2 regions of the Lactococcus sp. EKM203L genome follow, and region 1 is predicted to be linked to the other one. Evidence: predicted binding sites of a transcription regulator. Region 1 holds the regulator's gene; the other holds the start of a gene.
What was found. Region 1 encodes Rex, which represses fermentation and respiration genes when NADH is low (regulators of the CRP and FNR family bind a similar motif). Its sites were predicted from a motif close to TTGTGAANTANTTCACAA; they were not measured.

Region 1 (8,162 bases):
CATCTTTTTCATCACTAAAGAGGTCAATTTCAGCTTGTAATTCTCCTAATTTAACAAAATCAGCGGTATTTTCTTGCATTTCCAATAATAGAGCTGCAATTTTTGCTTCCAAATTGGATAAAAACAAAATTGTCACAAAACGGAGTTGCCCTGTCGAAAAGTAATAGATGTCTTAAAAAGAAAATTCACACTCGAAATTTTATCAGAAATCCTTGATGGAAATTTTCTCTCCGGTTCAATTGATGAGCAATTCTTCTAGTGAAATTTTTTGTGAATACCACAAATATATCTTTTCACGGTCAAATATTGTAAGATGAGTATAGGGATTATTCATCATTTCTGCAGTTTTCAATAGTCTAACAAAACTTATTATACTGGATTTTATAAATTATCTTTTTTTGTTGCAGTTAAATTATAAATTCAAGTTATAAAAATCCCTTTCTTATTAATTAGAAAAGGGTATTCTGGATTCAATATTCTTGCCTAAGTGTGCCAACTAACTTCTTTTTGTTTACGCAAGATGTTGTGTAGCTTATTGCGTAAATTCTTGTGTCTCAAAATTCAGGACAGATAAAAAAGCCTGCACATCACAAAGTGCAGGCTTTCTGAGGGTGTTTCATTAAAATATAGATTTGCATTTTTTCTGTTCTTTATTGATTCTTATCGTCTTGAATCATTTGTCTCACCCAAACTACGACTAGCACAATACCCACAAGAACAAGCAGACCCCAAACGAGTACATTGAGATTGAAGACCACTTTTTGTTGCCAGAGGATGAGTAGCGGAAGCCCAAAGATAATAAGACTAATGAAAGTCGTCAAAATGCGTTCTTGTTTTCTGATTGCTCCTGTTAGCAGGCCAAGCACTAAGACGCCGAAAAAGGTGTAGCTCAGGTTAGATGCGGTAATTTCAATCGTATGGCTTCCAGATAAAACTTTTGGAAGTGCAGCCAATCTGGGGACGAAAATCGCCCCAGCAATCCCAAATAGAGATGTAATAAGGTGTTTTTTTCCATATCATTCTGTTTTCCATTCTGTATATGTGATATTTTGAGCGACTAACCCGTTTTTGAAGGAAGTATCCTTTTTTCAACGTTGATACAGGCCAATCCAACCATTATGATTTTTATCTAAGTAGTTTGCAATTCTATCCCCAAAACCTGCCGTATTCAAAGCGAGTCCCGCAATAAAACCGTTGGCTACTTTAGCACTAACTCTAAAAATAGTCGCAAGCTTGCTGACTACGGCTTGAGGGCCTACCCAATCCAGGGTAAAAGCTAATGCACTCTTCCCAATCGCAATATTCGTGTATTTCCATGAGCCATAGGTTACTTTCACTGTTTGGATGTTTGAGTTTCCAACTCCTAAAGGGACTTCCGCAACTTTGGTGTCATACTTTTTGCTTACCGTGTTATAAACGGTCTTGGTTAAAATCAATTTATTGCCTTCATTAACTAAGGTGTTGCTTTCATTAGTATTTGTGTTGGTTGTTTCAACTGCAACAACTACCCCATTATTCTTTTCCGAAACTGTCGTCACTTTTTCGTTGCTTGATTTTTGAACCTGGGTGTCTGTGTCCCTTCGTCCAGCTGCTTAGTCAAAAGCTGATGTAGCTTGCTTTTTGTCAACATTCGCAAGAACTTGAATGTTTTGGTTATCCGACCGATTTAATTCTGAGTAATTTGAAATTGTCAAATTTATTGTCGGTTTACTAGAAACTTGTGGTGTTTTTTCAAATAATCTTCCCGTGCTCCAGCCAATACCGATCAACAGCAGCAAACTGCTCGAAATCAATACCTTTGATTTTAAATTTAACATAAGAATTCTCCTTTCTTGATTTGAGTGAGCGACACTCATTATTCATGAATCATTTTCTAAACTGATTATATCAAATCAAAATGTCCGAAAAGACTTTTTCCGAAATCTCGGAATTTTTTTGATAAAAAAACGCAAAGCTTTCAAGCTTCGCGTTTTAGCTATTTACACTAAATTCTCTTCACAACACTTACAAATTTTCCAATTCTTCCATCGCTTCTAAAAGAGTCATTTCTATCTCATCTTTTTCATCATTAAAGAGGTCAATTTCAGCTTGTAATTCTCCTAATTTAACAAAATCAGCGGTATTTTCTTGCATTTCCAATAATAGAGCTGCAATTTTTGCTTCCAAATCGGCTAGTTTCTCTTCACAAGCCTTGATTTCGCGCTCTACTTTACGTCGATTCTTTTGAGCTTCTTTCTGAGCTGTAAAATCTTGTTGAGCTAAACTTTCTATCGGCTCCCCATTTTCTGAAGAATTACTCTCAGCTTGTACTTCTTCTTTTTTCTCGACATAATAATCATAATCTCCCAAAAATTCTGTACTTCCTTCGGGAGCAATTTCTAAAACTTTGGTAGCTACTCTATTGATGAAATAGCGGTCATGAGAAACAAACAAGATTGTTCCTGGAAAATCAATCAAAGCATTCTCCAAGACCTCACGTGAATCAATATCCAAGTGATTGGTTGGTTCATCTAAAACTAAAAAGTTATCGTGATCCATTGCTAATTTAGCAAGTAAAAGACGGGCTTTTTCACCACCCGAAAGCATCCCAACCGTTTTCTTTACATCATCTCCACTAAAAAGAAAGGCTCCAAGCATATTGCGAATTTCAACTTCATTAAGTAAGCGATGCTCATTCCATAATTCGTCTAAGACAGTATTGGAAGCTGTCAATCTTCCTTGTTCTTGGTCATAATATCCCAAAGTAACATTGGCACCCAATTTTGCTTGACCTGCTAAAAATGGAATCTGTCCAACAATTGACTTAATCAATGTTGTCTTACCTACTCCATTTGGTCCAACAATAGCAAGGGACTCACCTTTACGCTCGTCAATGTTAATCGGACCAGAGAGACGGTTATCTTCATAACCTACCGTTGCTTCTGAAACGGTTAAAACAACATTTCCAGACGTTTTTTCAGGAGTAAAAGTAACATTGGCCGATTTATCATCACTTGTTGGTGCGTCTAAACGCTCCATTTTCTCCAACTTTTTACGACGCGATTGCGCCATTTTAGTCGTCGAAGCCCGAACTAAATTTCTGGCAACATAGTCCTCTAATTTAGCAATTTCTTTTTGTTGTTTTTCAAAATTTTTGAGTTCTAACAAGAGTTTTTGCTCTCTTTGTTCAACATAGCGAGAATAATTTCCAGAAAAACGAGTCAATTCTCCTCTAGATAATTCTAAGACTTCATTAACCACTTTATCCAAAAAGTAGCGGTCATGACTGACAATTAATAAACTACCTTCGTAATTTTTAAGGTAATTTTCAAGCCAAGCTAAAGTTTCAATATCCAAGTGGTTAGTTGGTTCATCCAAAATCAAAAGTTGTGGTCTTTCAAGCAACATCTTAGCAAGAGCCAAACGTGTTTTTTGTCCCCCCGATAAACTTGAAATTTCTCTTTCCCACATTGTTTCATCAAAGCGAAAACCATTTAAGACAGACTTGATTTCCGATTCATAAGTAAATCCATTTTTCATCCGAAATTCTTCTGATAAAGCATCGTAACGTTTCATCAAAGCTGTCAATTCATCCCCAGCAAGTTCTCCCATTTGCAATTCCATCTGGCGCAATTGTTTTTCCATTTGGCGAAGCGAATCAAAAACAGAGAGCATTTCGGCAAATATTGTCCTTGAGGAATTCAGCCCAGTATCTTGCGCTAAATAATTCATTGTCAAATCTTTGGTCTTGGATACAGTTCCGCGACTCGCTTCTTCAACTCCAGCAATAATTTTAAGCAAGGTTGACTTACCAGCTCCATTTCGGCCAACTAGGGCAATTCTTGAATGGTCTTGTAAACTAAAATTGATATTTTCAAATAAAACATCGCCACCAAAAGTGCGTGCAATTCCATTCCCTTGCAGTAAAATCATGATATTTATCCTCTTCGTTAAATCTCAAAGCATATTTTTAATACTTCGTTTTTCCTTTTCATATGATAGAAAAGCAGTCCTTCTATTATAGCATTTAAGGCAAGCTTTTTGTAGTTCTTCCAAATTTTTGAAATTAAAAAGCTTACCAAATCTGATAAGCTAAAATAAAATTAATATTAGACTAAAATTAATCTTTCACGCAATTCAATTCTCCTAACTTCTGGTGGAATAAACGCTCTGATTCCATCCTCGTTAAAACCAATCAATAGACAGTCCTCGTCAAAAATTAATGGTCGTTTTAGAAGACGTGGATTTTCCTGAATTAATTTAAATGCTTTTTCTAGTCCTAATTCATCGAAATTATAATTTAAAGATGCATATGTTTTCCCTCGGGTCGCAATTATATCCTCAAATCCGTTTTCAGTCAAGGATAAAATTTTGATTAAATCATCTTTTTCCATAACATCTTTTGATAAATTAATTTCTTCAAATTCAATGTGATGTTTACGTAACCATTTTTTAGCTTTTCTACAAGATGAACATGAACCACTAAGATAAATTTTAATCATATTTTCTCCCTATCTATTTTTTCATATTTCTATTCTAACATGAAAGCGCCTTAATTCAAAGGGTAAAATAAATATTTTTTTAGAATTATAATCAATTTCTCATTTTGCGTGAATATTCCATTCCTTTTGTTTGATAATTTCACAAATTTTTGATAAAATTATCACAAAGAAACTAAATATTAATTAGTTTTAATAAAATCGAATTAAATTTTTGAGGTATAACAATGACTGATCATAAACCAAGCAAAAGCTTGCCTAAAGCAACTGCTAAACGACTGCCACAGTACTATCGACTGTTCAAAAGTCTTGTCGAAGAAAATGTGACACGCACAAACTCACAACTTATTTCAGAAAAAATTGGAGTAGATGCTGCCACAATTCGCCGAGATTTCTCTTTATTTGGCGAATTAGGCCGACGTGGATACGGCTATGAAACGAAAGTGCTCCGTGATTTCTTTGGAGAACTTCTTGGCCAAGACCAAGAAACGCATATCGCTCTGATTGGTGTCGGAAATCTCGGTCGTGCATTACTTCATTATCAATTCCAAGATAGAAACAAAATGAGAATCACGCAAGCCTATGATATTTCTGGCAATCCCTTAGTTGGAACACAAACGGATGATGGAATTCCAATTTATAATATTTCTGATTTAGAAAAAAATGTTAAAAAATCGGATATCAAAACAGCAATTCTCTCTGTTCGCAAAGAAAATGCCCAAGAAGTTGTTGACACTCTAGTCAAAGCTGGTATCAAAGGTTTCCTAAACTTTGCCCCAATTCGTTTGAAAGTCCCTTCAGATGTGGTTGTTCAATCAATTGACTTAACTAAGGAGCTGCAAACACTACTATTTTTCATGGGAGCTCAAGAAAACTAAATTAGTACAAAATAAAAGAACAGTTTTTATTGACTGTTCTTTTTCTTTTCTTTATAGTTGAGAAGTGATTGTTTGTTATATAATCCTTCATTTTCTGATCTCTTCTTCCCGAAAACTAAAATAATTACCAGCCCCTACAATAATATGGTCAATAAAATTGATCCCCACATCCTCGCAAGATTTTTTTATTTTGGTAGTAAATATTTTATCAGCTTGACTTGGTTTTAAATTTCCTGAGGGATGATTATGTGCAACTAACAGTCCTACTGAGAGATTTTTTATTGCATGATAAAGAATTTCTCTAGGGCTTGCAGTTGCATGATTAACCGCCCCTATAAAAATTGTCTTTTTTTCAATAATTTTATTTTGGCCATCTAAATAAGTCGCCACAAGATGCTCTTGCTCAAAATTTTGCATTTCAAAAGCAAGACTCAAGCCATATTCTTTGGAACTCAAAACTTGACCGTAACGTTTTCTATTAGTGGTCTGTATCCTTTTTCCAAATTCAATCATTGCTCGAATTTCAATGGATTTCGCCAGTCCAATGCCTGAAATTTCTCTGAGTTCATTAATCGAAGCTTTGCGCAAATTATCCAAAGTTTCAAAATGTTGAAGAATTTCCAAGGCCAAATTTAATGATGAGTATTTTTTTGTCCCTGTTCGCAATAATATCGCTAACAGCTCAACATCAGACAAGCACTCTTCTCCTAAAAATTCTAAGCGTTCCCTAGGTTGCATCGGATACGGATTTTCTCTTAGTTCATACATACTATTATATACGGAAAAATCTGGTCTTTGTAACTGACAAAAGATTAATTAACCAAAAAAGTTCTGATGAATCTCAGAACTTTTTATTTTTAGTTATCATTTTACTGACAGAAATTTCTGTCAGTAACTTTTATTCAACTGTTACTGCTTTAGCTAAATTACGTGGTTTATCAACATCAAGTCCACGTTGCATTGACGCATAATAAGCAATTAACTGTGTTGGAATAACCATTGAAATTGCTGACAAATAAGGATGAACTTGGTTGACAACAATTGTATCATCTTCACGAGCCACTCCTTCTTCAACAATTGTGATAGCTGAGGCTCCACGAGCCACTGTTTCCATTACATTTCCACGAGTATGAGCTGCTACTTCTTCATTATTAGAAATTAAAGCAAGTACTGGAGTTCCTTTTTCAATCAATGAAATCGTTCCATGTTTTAATTCTCCAGCAGCAAATCCTTCACATTGAATATAAGAAATTTCTTTTAATTTGAGAGAAGCTTCCATTGCTACATAATAATCTTGTTTTCGACCAATATAGAAGGCATTGCGAGTAGTTGGCAATAAGTCAGCTACAATTGCTGCAATTTCATCCTTTTCAGATAAAGTGGCTTCAATTGATTGAGCAACTAAAGACAATTCTTTACCTAAATCAAATTCTTTTGCTTTAACTTCCCCTTCAGCCTCACCAACTGCCTTTGCAAGAAAAGCCAAAGTTGCAATTTGTCCTGTATATGCTTTGGTTGAAGCAACTGCAATTTCTGGTCCAGCACCGATTAACATTGTATAAGTTGCTTCGCGTGACAAAGTAGAACCGGGAACATTTGTAACTGTTAAGCTTGGAAGTCCTAATTCATTTACTTTTACTAAAACCTGACGGCTGTCAGCCGTTTCACCAGACTGTGAAAGGAAAATAAAGAATGGTTTTTGGCTCAGCAAAGGCATATCATAGCCCCATTCTGAAGCAAGACCAAGTTCAACCGGTGTATTTGTCAAAGACTCAAGCATCATTTTTGCCCCAAAACCTGCATGATAAGACGTTCCGGCGGCAATAATATAAATACGATCAGCCTCTTGAATTCCTTTGATAATGTCTTGATCAACTTTCATTGTTCCATCTTCATTTGCATAAGTCGCAATGAGTTTACGCATAACTGCGGGTTGCTCATCAATTTCTTTGAGCATGTAGAAAGGATAAGTTCCTTTTCCAATGTCAGATAAATCAAGTTCAGCTGTGTATGACTCACGTGAAAGTACATTACCTTCGTAATCCATAACTGTAACATTATCTTTTGTTAACACAACAAGCTCTTTATCGTGAATTTCCATAAATTCAGACGTTTCACGAATCATCGCCATAGCATCTGAGCAGACCATGTTGTAGCCTTCGCCAAGGCCGATTAATAATGGTGATTTATTTTTGGCAACATAAATCACTTCTGCATCTTCGCTATCCATAAGAGCAAAGGCATAAGAACCTTTAATTAAGCTTAGAGCTTTTTTGAATGCTTCAAGTGTTGATAGTCCTTCTTCTTCAGCAAATTTAGCAATTAAATGAACCGCAATTTCAGTATCGGTTTGTCCTTTAAAAGTATCATTCATCAAAAATTCGTTTTTAAGTTCAACAAAATTTTCAATCACACCATTATGTACTAAAATAAAGCGACCTGATGTCGAAGTATGTGGATGAGCATTTTCTTCCGTTGGTTTACCATGAGTAGCCCAACGTGTGTGACCAATGCCGGCTGTTCCTGAAACATCAATCCCTAACTTTCCTCTTAAGTCTGCAATACGTCCGACAGATTTAACTAATTTTGCTGCTGTTTCTTGACCATTTACAAAAATACCTGCTGAATCATAACCACGATATTCAAGTTTTTCTAGTCCTTGCATCAAAATATCAGTTGCATTTTTACTACCTACAACACCAACAATCCCACACATAATAAAGCTCCATTTAACTCACCTTTAAAATTGGTATAGTTAATTATTTTTCTAATATTTATTTATAAATAGCATTATATTACACTTATT
Region 2 (8,162 bases), on a different contig from region 1:
TTTTATTACATTATAATAATTTTTACGTGTTTTACCTAACGATATTATGCGAATATTCAGAATTTATAACCCAATAAATAAAAGCAAGGCTATTTACCTTGCTTTTTTATTTTATAAGTAATCAGGAGTAGGTTTATTTTTAAAATAAACTCCTGAAATTCTAGAAGCTGCACCTGGTTCTACAAGTTCTAGCGTTTTTGAAATTTCATCAAATGAACCATCATAGTCACGGCTGTTTTCAAATAATTGAAGCGCTCTTGAGATCCCTTGTGCTACTTGTTCATTTGCAGCTTTATACCGATTAGCATATTGAATCAATTGTTCAGCTAATACCGCATGGTCAGTCAAATTAGTCGTTGCTTCTTTTAAAACGTGCATATCTTCAGTGCTTACGTCAACAAGATGATTAATTGTATCAATGTTGATTCTAACTCGTCCTAATTCTTTGAACAGATTTTGTACTCGATCTCCTGTTGTGAAGAACAAGTCGAGATAATCTTTAGGAAGTCCAGGGAGATTACATTTTTCAACATAACGTTTTATTGTACGAAGTTCAGAATCAAAGCGTTCTGCAATTTCTTGAGCTGCTCTTTCTTCATCTCTGAGTCCTGTAAGGGTATCACTAATCTTAATTTGGTTCTTCTCAATATCTTCAAGCGCATTGACTACTGAATTTACTCTACGTGAAAGAATTGAGTAAGGCATTGTTTTAGCTTGAATATTTCCTAGAATTTCATCAACATCTGAGTCAAGAGATTCTAAATGTTCTTGATAACCTCTAACATATCCTTTTTCGTTCCCAGAAAGGATATAGGCTTGTGTAACATGGTCAATTTCAAGGAGAAGATTTTTATTATTTGCTCTGATATGTTCAATATATTCTTTGAGAACTGATGAACGTTTTTCAACATTTCGACGTGCGCTATATTCTCTTTCAAAAATAGCATAAAGTTCTTCAACTTTTTCTTGAATTAAACCAAGTTCAGCTTCTACTCGATCTAGTTCAAATTGTTCTAATAATGAACTACTTTCAACGAGATGATCATGTAAATCATCCATTCTTTCTTTAATGTTGACATTATCGGGAAGAATGTATTCTTCTGCAACGAATTTATCACTCGCTTCTTGCAATTCTTCAAGTCGTTTAGGAACATCTTTTTCAATTGTTTTAATAAATGATGGAATTTGTTCTGTAATTGCACGTAAAGCAATCGTATGTTCTTCAGCAGTTTCCAAAACTTCAGCCGCTTCAATCGGATCACCTGTTGAGTTTAGCGTTACAAACTGAGAAAATTCTGTTTCGATATTGGCTAAATGTTTTTCAAGTTCAGTAATAACTGTTCCATACAAATCTGCATTGTCAGCAATATCGCTACGTAAGTTATCATATAAATCAAGGGACTCTTGAATTTTATTTGAATTACGCTTTTCTTGTTCAACAAGTTGAGCAACACCTTGACGAATTCCTTCGACATCACCTTCCATTAATTCAATTTGGGCCTCACTATCCGCTACAGATTCACGAGCACGGAAAAAATGGAATGAATCGTTTAATTGTTCAGCTTCAAAAATATGTTCTTCCAAATCAGCAAAAGAATTTGATGATAAGTCAAGCCATTTTTGGTTCCATTCACGGAAAATCGTTTGCGATTGTCCGACGAGATGCATTTTTTTAACAGAATCAATTTCTTCTTGAACAGGCAAATCGAAAAGCGATTCCTTTCGCTCTTCTAAGGCTAGTATACGGTCTTCTGTTTTCTTTCGCATTAATATTGCAAAAGCATAAAAGGCAACGAGAATAACTAATAAGACAACAATGAGGATAATGACAGTACTTGACATGCTTTACTCCATAAAATGATTTAATTACTTAAAAATAGTTTAATTACTTAGGTTAGATAGATTTTAAATAGATAGAAAATCTCAAATATAATTATAGCATAATGCGTCAAAGAAATACACTATTTTCTTAGTTTTCTAACCGAAAAGCCCTTTTTTATTTTCAAAATAAAAAAAGCAACCTCTAGAGGCTGCTTTTTAATTAAATTAAAGTCCTGCTTTTGCTGCTTCAACTTCTGCTGCGAAGTCTGTTTCAGCTTTTTCAATTCCTTCACCAACTTCAAAACGTGTGAATGCAATTGCTTTAGCTCCTTTTGATTCAAGGAAAGCTTCGACTGTTTTGCTGTCATCCATGATGTAAAGTTGTGCAAGAAGAGCAAATTGTTGGTCAACTTTTGTATTGTCAACGATGAATTTAGCCATTTTACCTGGAAGAATTTTGTCCCAGATTTTTTCTGGTTTTCCTTCAGCTTTGAGTTCTTCTTCAAATGAAGCTTTCGCTGCTGCAAGAACTTCTTCTGTTAATTGGCTCTTAGAACCAAATTCATGGTGTGGAAGTTCTGGTTTGTTAACAAGTACACGGCTAGCGTTGTCTTCATCAATTTTGTGGTTCATTTGTGCTAATTCAGCTTTTACAAATTCTGAATCAAGTTCATCAGCTGAAAGAACAGTAGGGTTCATTGCAGCGATATGCATTGATAGTTGTTTAGCAAGTGTTTCATCTGCACCTTCAACGACAGAAACAACCCCAATTTTACCACCGTTATGTTGGTAAGCTCCAAAGTGTTGAGCATCAGTTTTTTCAATTACTGCAAAACGACGGAAAGTAATTTTTTCTCCGATTGTAGCAGTCGCTTGAACAAGTTCTGCTTCAAGAGTAATACCTGAAGCTGTTTCAAGTGCCAATGCTTCTTCGTTAGTTGCTGGTTTTTTAGACGCAATAAGTTCTGCTGTTTCTTTAACCAAGGCAACAAATTGATCATTTTTAGCTACGAAGTCTGTTTCTGAGTTCAATTCAACAATCGCTGCAACATTTCCGTTTACGGCAATTCCTGTAAGTCCTTCAGCGGCTACACGATCAGCTTTTTTAGCTGCTTTCGCAATCCCTTTTTCACGAAGAAGTTCTGCTGCTGCTTCCATATTTCCGTCAGTTTCAACAAGAGCGCGTTTAGCGTCCATGATTCCTGCACCAGTTTTTTCACGTAATTCTTTTACTTGAGCTGCTGTTACTGCCATTTTGTAAATCTCCTATGTGTTTTTTTCTGTCAGTATTGACAGTAGTTTTATTTAAAAAAACAGGCGAGGCGTAAGGCCTCGCCTGTTGTAGTTACTTAATTAGTATAAGTTGAAGTTAAAATTATTTACCTTCAACGATTTCAGCAAGTTCTTCAAGTGATTCTTCTGAAGCTGCTTCTTCTGCTACGAAATCATCCGCTGCATCTTCACCTTGACGTCCTTCAATGATAGCGTCTGCCATTTTAGCTGTAATCAATTTAACAGCACGGATAGCATCATCATTTGCAGGGATAACTACGTCGATTGGTTCTGGATCTGCGTTTGTGTCAACCATTGCTACAACTGGGATTCCCAAAGTTTTAGCTTCTTTAACTGCGATTTGTTCAGCATGTGGGTCAACGATGTACATAACATCTGGAATACGAGGCATATCAGCGATACCACCGATGAATTTTTCAAGGCGTTCGCGTTCTTTGTTAAGAAGAACTACTTCTTTCTTAGGTAAAACTTCGAAAGTTCCTTCTTCTTCCATTTTGTTGATTTCTTTAAGGCGTGTCACACGTGTTTGGATAGTGTTCCAGTTAGTGAGCATACCACCCAACCAACGGTGGTTTACGTAGTATTGACCAGCGCGGAGAGCTTCTTCTTTAACTGCTTCTGCAGCTTGTTTTTTAGTACCAACAAAAAGAACTACTGCACCTTCTTGTGAAGCGTTTTTTACATAGTTGTAAGCATCGTCAACAAGTTTTACAGTTTTTTGAAGGTCGATAACGTGAATACCATTACGTTCTGTGAAGATGTATGGTTTCATTTTTGGGTTCCAACGACGAGTTTGGTGACCGAAGTGAACACCAGCTTCAAGAAGTTGTTTCATTGAAATAACTGACATGTTAATGTCTCCTTTTAAAATAGTTTTTCCTCTTTCATCTGTCATCCGCAGCCGCAATACTTGTGTACACTACGACTTTGTCGAGACGAAATGCGAGATGGTTGCATAGCAACTCTATCATTATACATTGTTTGACCTATTTTTGCAAGTATCTATTCACGCTTCTATTGTTCAGTAAATCTATTTTTCTAACCACTCCTATTATCTGACAAATTTAATTGTTAATTTAGGCTCTATAATCACTAAAAGAGTAAGTTTTTAAATTTTTTTCTAAGAAAAAATTAATATTTTTGCTGAAACCGCTTTTTTTGTGATAAAATAATTATAGTAAATAAATTAGTTTGTGAGGAGAGAAATATGAAAGAAAAAATCCTTTTAGGCGGCTATACAAAACGTGTATCTAAAGGCGTATATAGTGTTCTTTTGGACACTAAAGCTGCTGAATTATCATCATTAAATGAAGTCGCTGCGGTTCAAAACCCTACTTATATCACTCTCGATGAAAAGGGACACCTCTATACTTGTGCAGCAGATAGTAATGGTGGAGGAATCGCCGCCTTTGATTTTGATGGCGAAACTGCTACTCATCTCGGAAATGTCACAACCACGGGAGCTCCACTCTGCTATGTTGCCGTGGACGAAGCGCGACAATTAGTTTACGGAGCGAACTATCATCTTGGAGAAGTTCGTGTTTATAAGATTCAAGCTAATGGCTCACTCAGATTAACGGATACAGTAAAACATACCGGTTCTGGACCACGTCCTGAACAAGCTAGCTCACACGTTCATTATTCTGATTTGACTCCTGACGGACGACTTGTCACCTGTGATTTGGGAACAGATGAAGTCACTGTTTATGATGTCATTGGTGAAGGTAAACTCAATATTGCTACAATTTATCGGACAGAAAAAGGAATGGGTGCTCGTCATATTACTTTCCATCCAAATGGTAAAATCGCTTATTTGGTTGGAGAGTTAAATTCAACAATTGAAGTTTTAAGTTACAATGAAGAAAAAGGACGCTTTGCTCGTCTTCAAACAATTAGCACCCTACCTGAAGATTATCATGGAGCAAATGGTGTTGCTGCCATCCGTATTTCATCTGACGGTAAATTCCTCTATACTTCTAATCGTGGACATGATTCTTTGACAACTTACAAAGTAAGTCCTCTTGGTACAAAACTTGAAACTATTGGCTGGACAAATACTGAAGGTCATATCCCTCGCGATTTTAATTTCAACAAAACTGAAGATTATATCATTGTCGCTCATCAAGAATCTGATAATTTATCTCTTTTCTTGCGAGATAAAAAAACCGGTACTTTAACTTTGGAACAAAAAGATTTTTACGCTCCTGAAATCACTTGTGTTTTACCACTATAAAAATTTATTTTTTCACAAAGTTTGACTGATAAACTAAAAAAGATTGCTAATTTCTCTCAAAGAATTAGCAATCTTTTTTTCTTCAGTAAAGCTTGTTATAAACCGTTTTCTAAACTTTTGATGAGTGTTTTTGTAAAAACCATCACAATATTGCTTGACATCTATAAAAAACTTTGTTAAACTATTCACGTAAAAGAAAGTGAATGAAATCACAAAGGAGAACCTACAAATATGGCAACTAAAAAAGCCGCTCCAGCTGCAAAGAAAGTTTTAAGCGCTGAAGAAAAAGCCGCAAAATTCCAAGAAGCTGTTGCTTATACTGACAAATTAGTCAAAAAAGCACAAGCTGCTGTTCTTAAATTTGAAGGATATACACAAACTCAAGTCGATACTATTGTCGCTGCAATGGCTCTTGCAGCAAGCAAACATTCTCTAGAACTCGCTCATGAAGCCGTTAACGAAACTGGTCGTGGTGTTGTCGAAGACAAAGATACCAAAAACCACTTTGCTTCTGAATCTGTTTATAACGCAATTAAAAATGACAAAACTGTTGGTGTCATTTCTGAAAACAAGGTTGCTGGATCTGTTGAAATCGCAAGCCCTCTCGGTGTACTTGCTGGTATCGTTCCAACAACTAATCCAACATCAACAGCAATCTTTAAATCTTTATTGACTGCAAAAACACGTAATGCTATTGTTTTCGCTTTCCACCCTCAAGCTCAAAAATGTTCAAGCCATGCAGCAAAAATTGTTTACGATGCTGCAATTGAAGCTGGTGCACCGGAAGACTTTATTCAATGGATTGAAGTACCAAGCCTTGACATGACTACCGCCTTGATTCAAAACCGTGGACTTGCAACAATCCTTGCAACTGGTGGCCCAGGAATGGTAAACGCCGCACTCAAATCTGGTAACCCTTCACTTGGTGTTGGAGCTGGTAATGGTGCTGTTTATGTTGATGCTACTGCAAATATTGAACGTGCCGTTGAAGACCTTTTGCTTTCAAAACGTTTTGATAATGGGATGATTTGTGCCACTGAAAATTCAGCTGTTATTGATGCTTCAGTTTATGATGAATTTATTGCTAAAATGCAAGAACAAGGCGCTTATATGGTTCCTAAAAAAGACTACAAAGCTATTGAAAGTTTCGTTTTTGTTGAACGTGCTGGTGAAGGTTTTGGAGTAACTGGTCCTGTTGCCGGTCGTTCTGGTCAATGGATTGCTGAACAAGCTGGTGTCAAAGTTCCTAAAGATAAAGATGTCCTTCTTTTTGAACTTGATAAGAAAAATATTGGTGAAGCACTTTCTTCTGAAAAACTTTCTCCTTTGCTTTCAATCTACAAAGCTGAAACACGTGAAGAAGGAATTGAGATTGTACGTAGCTTACTTGCTTATCAAGGTGCTGGACATAATGCTGCAATTCAAATCGGTGCAATGGATGATCCATTCGTTAAAGAATATGGCGAAAAAGTTGAAGCTTCTCGTATCCTCGTTAACCAACCAGATTCTATTGGTGGGGTCGGAGATATCTATACTGATGCAATGCGTCCATCACTTACACTTGGAACTGGTTCATGGGGGAAAAATTCACTTTCACACAATTTGAGTACATACGATCTATTGAATGTTAAAACAGTGGCTAAACGTCGTAATCGCCCACAATGGGTTCGTTTGCCAAAAGAAATTTACTACGAAAAAAATGCAATTTCTTACTTACAAGAATTGCCACACGTTCACAAAGCTTTCATCGTTGCTGACCCTGGTATGGTTAAATTTGGTTTCGTTGATAAAGTTTTGGAACAACTTGCTATCCGCCCAACTCAAGTTGAAACAAGCATTTATGGCTCTGTTCAACCTGACCCAACTTTGAGCGAAGCAATTGCAATCGCTCGTCAAATGAAACAATTTGAACCTGACACTGTCATCTGTCTTGGTGGTGGTTCTGCTCTCGATGCTGGTAAGATTGGTCGTTTGATTTATGAATATGATGCTCGTGGTGAAGCTGACCTTTCTGATGATGCAAGTTTGAAAGAACTTTTCCAAGAATTAGCTCAAAAATTTGTCGATATTCGTAAACGTATTATTAAATTCTACCATCCACATAAAGCACAAATGGTTGCAATTCCTACTACTTCTGGTACTGGTTCTGAAGTGACTCCATTTGCAGTTATCACTGATGATGAAACTCATGTTAAGTACCCACTTGCTGACTACCAATTAACACCACAAGTTGCCATTGTTGACCCTGAGTTTGTTATGACTGTACCAAAACGTACTGTTTCTTGGTCTGGTATTGATGCGATGTCACACGCGCTTGAATCTTACGTTTCTGTTATGTCTTCTGACTATACAAAACCAATTTCACTTCAAGCGATCAAACTTATCTTTGAAAACTTGACTGAGTCTTATCATTATGACCCAGCGCATCCAACTAAAGAAGGACAAAAAGCCCGCGAAAATATGCACAATGCTGCAACACTCGCTGGTATGGCCTTCGCTAATGCTTTCCTTGGAATTAACCACTCACTTGCTCATAAAATTGGTGGTGAATTTGGACTTCCTCATGGTCTTGCCATTGCCATCGCTATGCCACATGTCATTAAATTTAACGCTGTAACAGGAAACGTTAAACGTACCCCTTACCCACGTTATGAAACATATCGTGCTCAAGAGGACTACGCTGAAATTTCACGCTTCATGGGATTTGCTGGTAAAGATGATTCAGATGAAAAAGCTGTGCAAGCTCTGGTTGCTGAACTTAAGAAACTGACTGATAGCATTGATATTAATATCACCCTTTCAGGAAATGGTGTCG

Region 2: a site for Rex is predicted at 5,478-5,495, ahead of adhE (bifunctional acetaldehyde-CoA/alcohol dehydrogenase). Genes of this name have one in related genera too.

Annotation. Positions count from the first base shown of each region.
Region 1 is NZ_JAALEQ010000003.1:105,573-113,734, forward strand. It holds gene HFD15_RS06315 (hypothetical protein) at 1-136, opposite strand, end outside; gene HFD15_RS06320 (hypothetical protein) at 651-953, opposite strand; gene HFD15_RS14265 (hypothetical protein) at 1,089-1,538, opposite strand; gene HFD15_RS14270 (hypothetical protein) at 1,593-1,817, opposite strand; gene HFD15_RS06330 (ABC-F family ATP-binding cassette domain-containing protein) at 2,005-3,912, opposite strand; gene HFD15_RS06335 (Spx/MgsR family RNA polymerase-binding regulatory protein) at 4,089-4,481, opposite strand; gene HFD15_RS06340 (redox-sensing transcriptional repressor Rex) at 4,706-5,356, shown strand; gene radC (DNA repair protein RadC) at 5,444-6,124, opposite strand; gene glmS (glutamine--fructose-6-phosphate transaminase (isomerizing)) at 6,255-8,072, opposite strand.
Region 2 is NZ_JAALEQ010000013.1:25,833-33,994, reverse strand. It holds gene ezrA (septation ring formation regulator EzrA) at 112-1,842, opposite strand; gene tsf (translation elongation factor Ts) at 2,047-3,075, opposite strand; gene rpsB (30S ribosomal protein S2) at 3,197-3,964, opposite strand; gene HFD15_RS12765 (lactonase family protein) at 4,322-5,347, shown strand; gene adhE (bifunctional acetaldehyde-CoA/alcohol dehydrogenase) at 5,579-8,162, shown strand, end outside.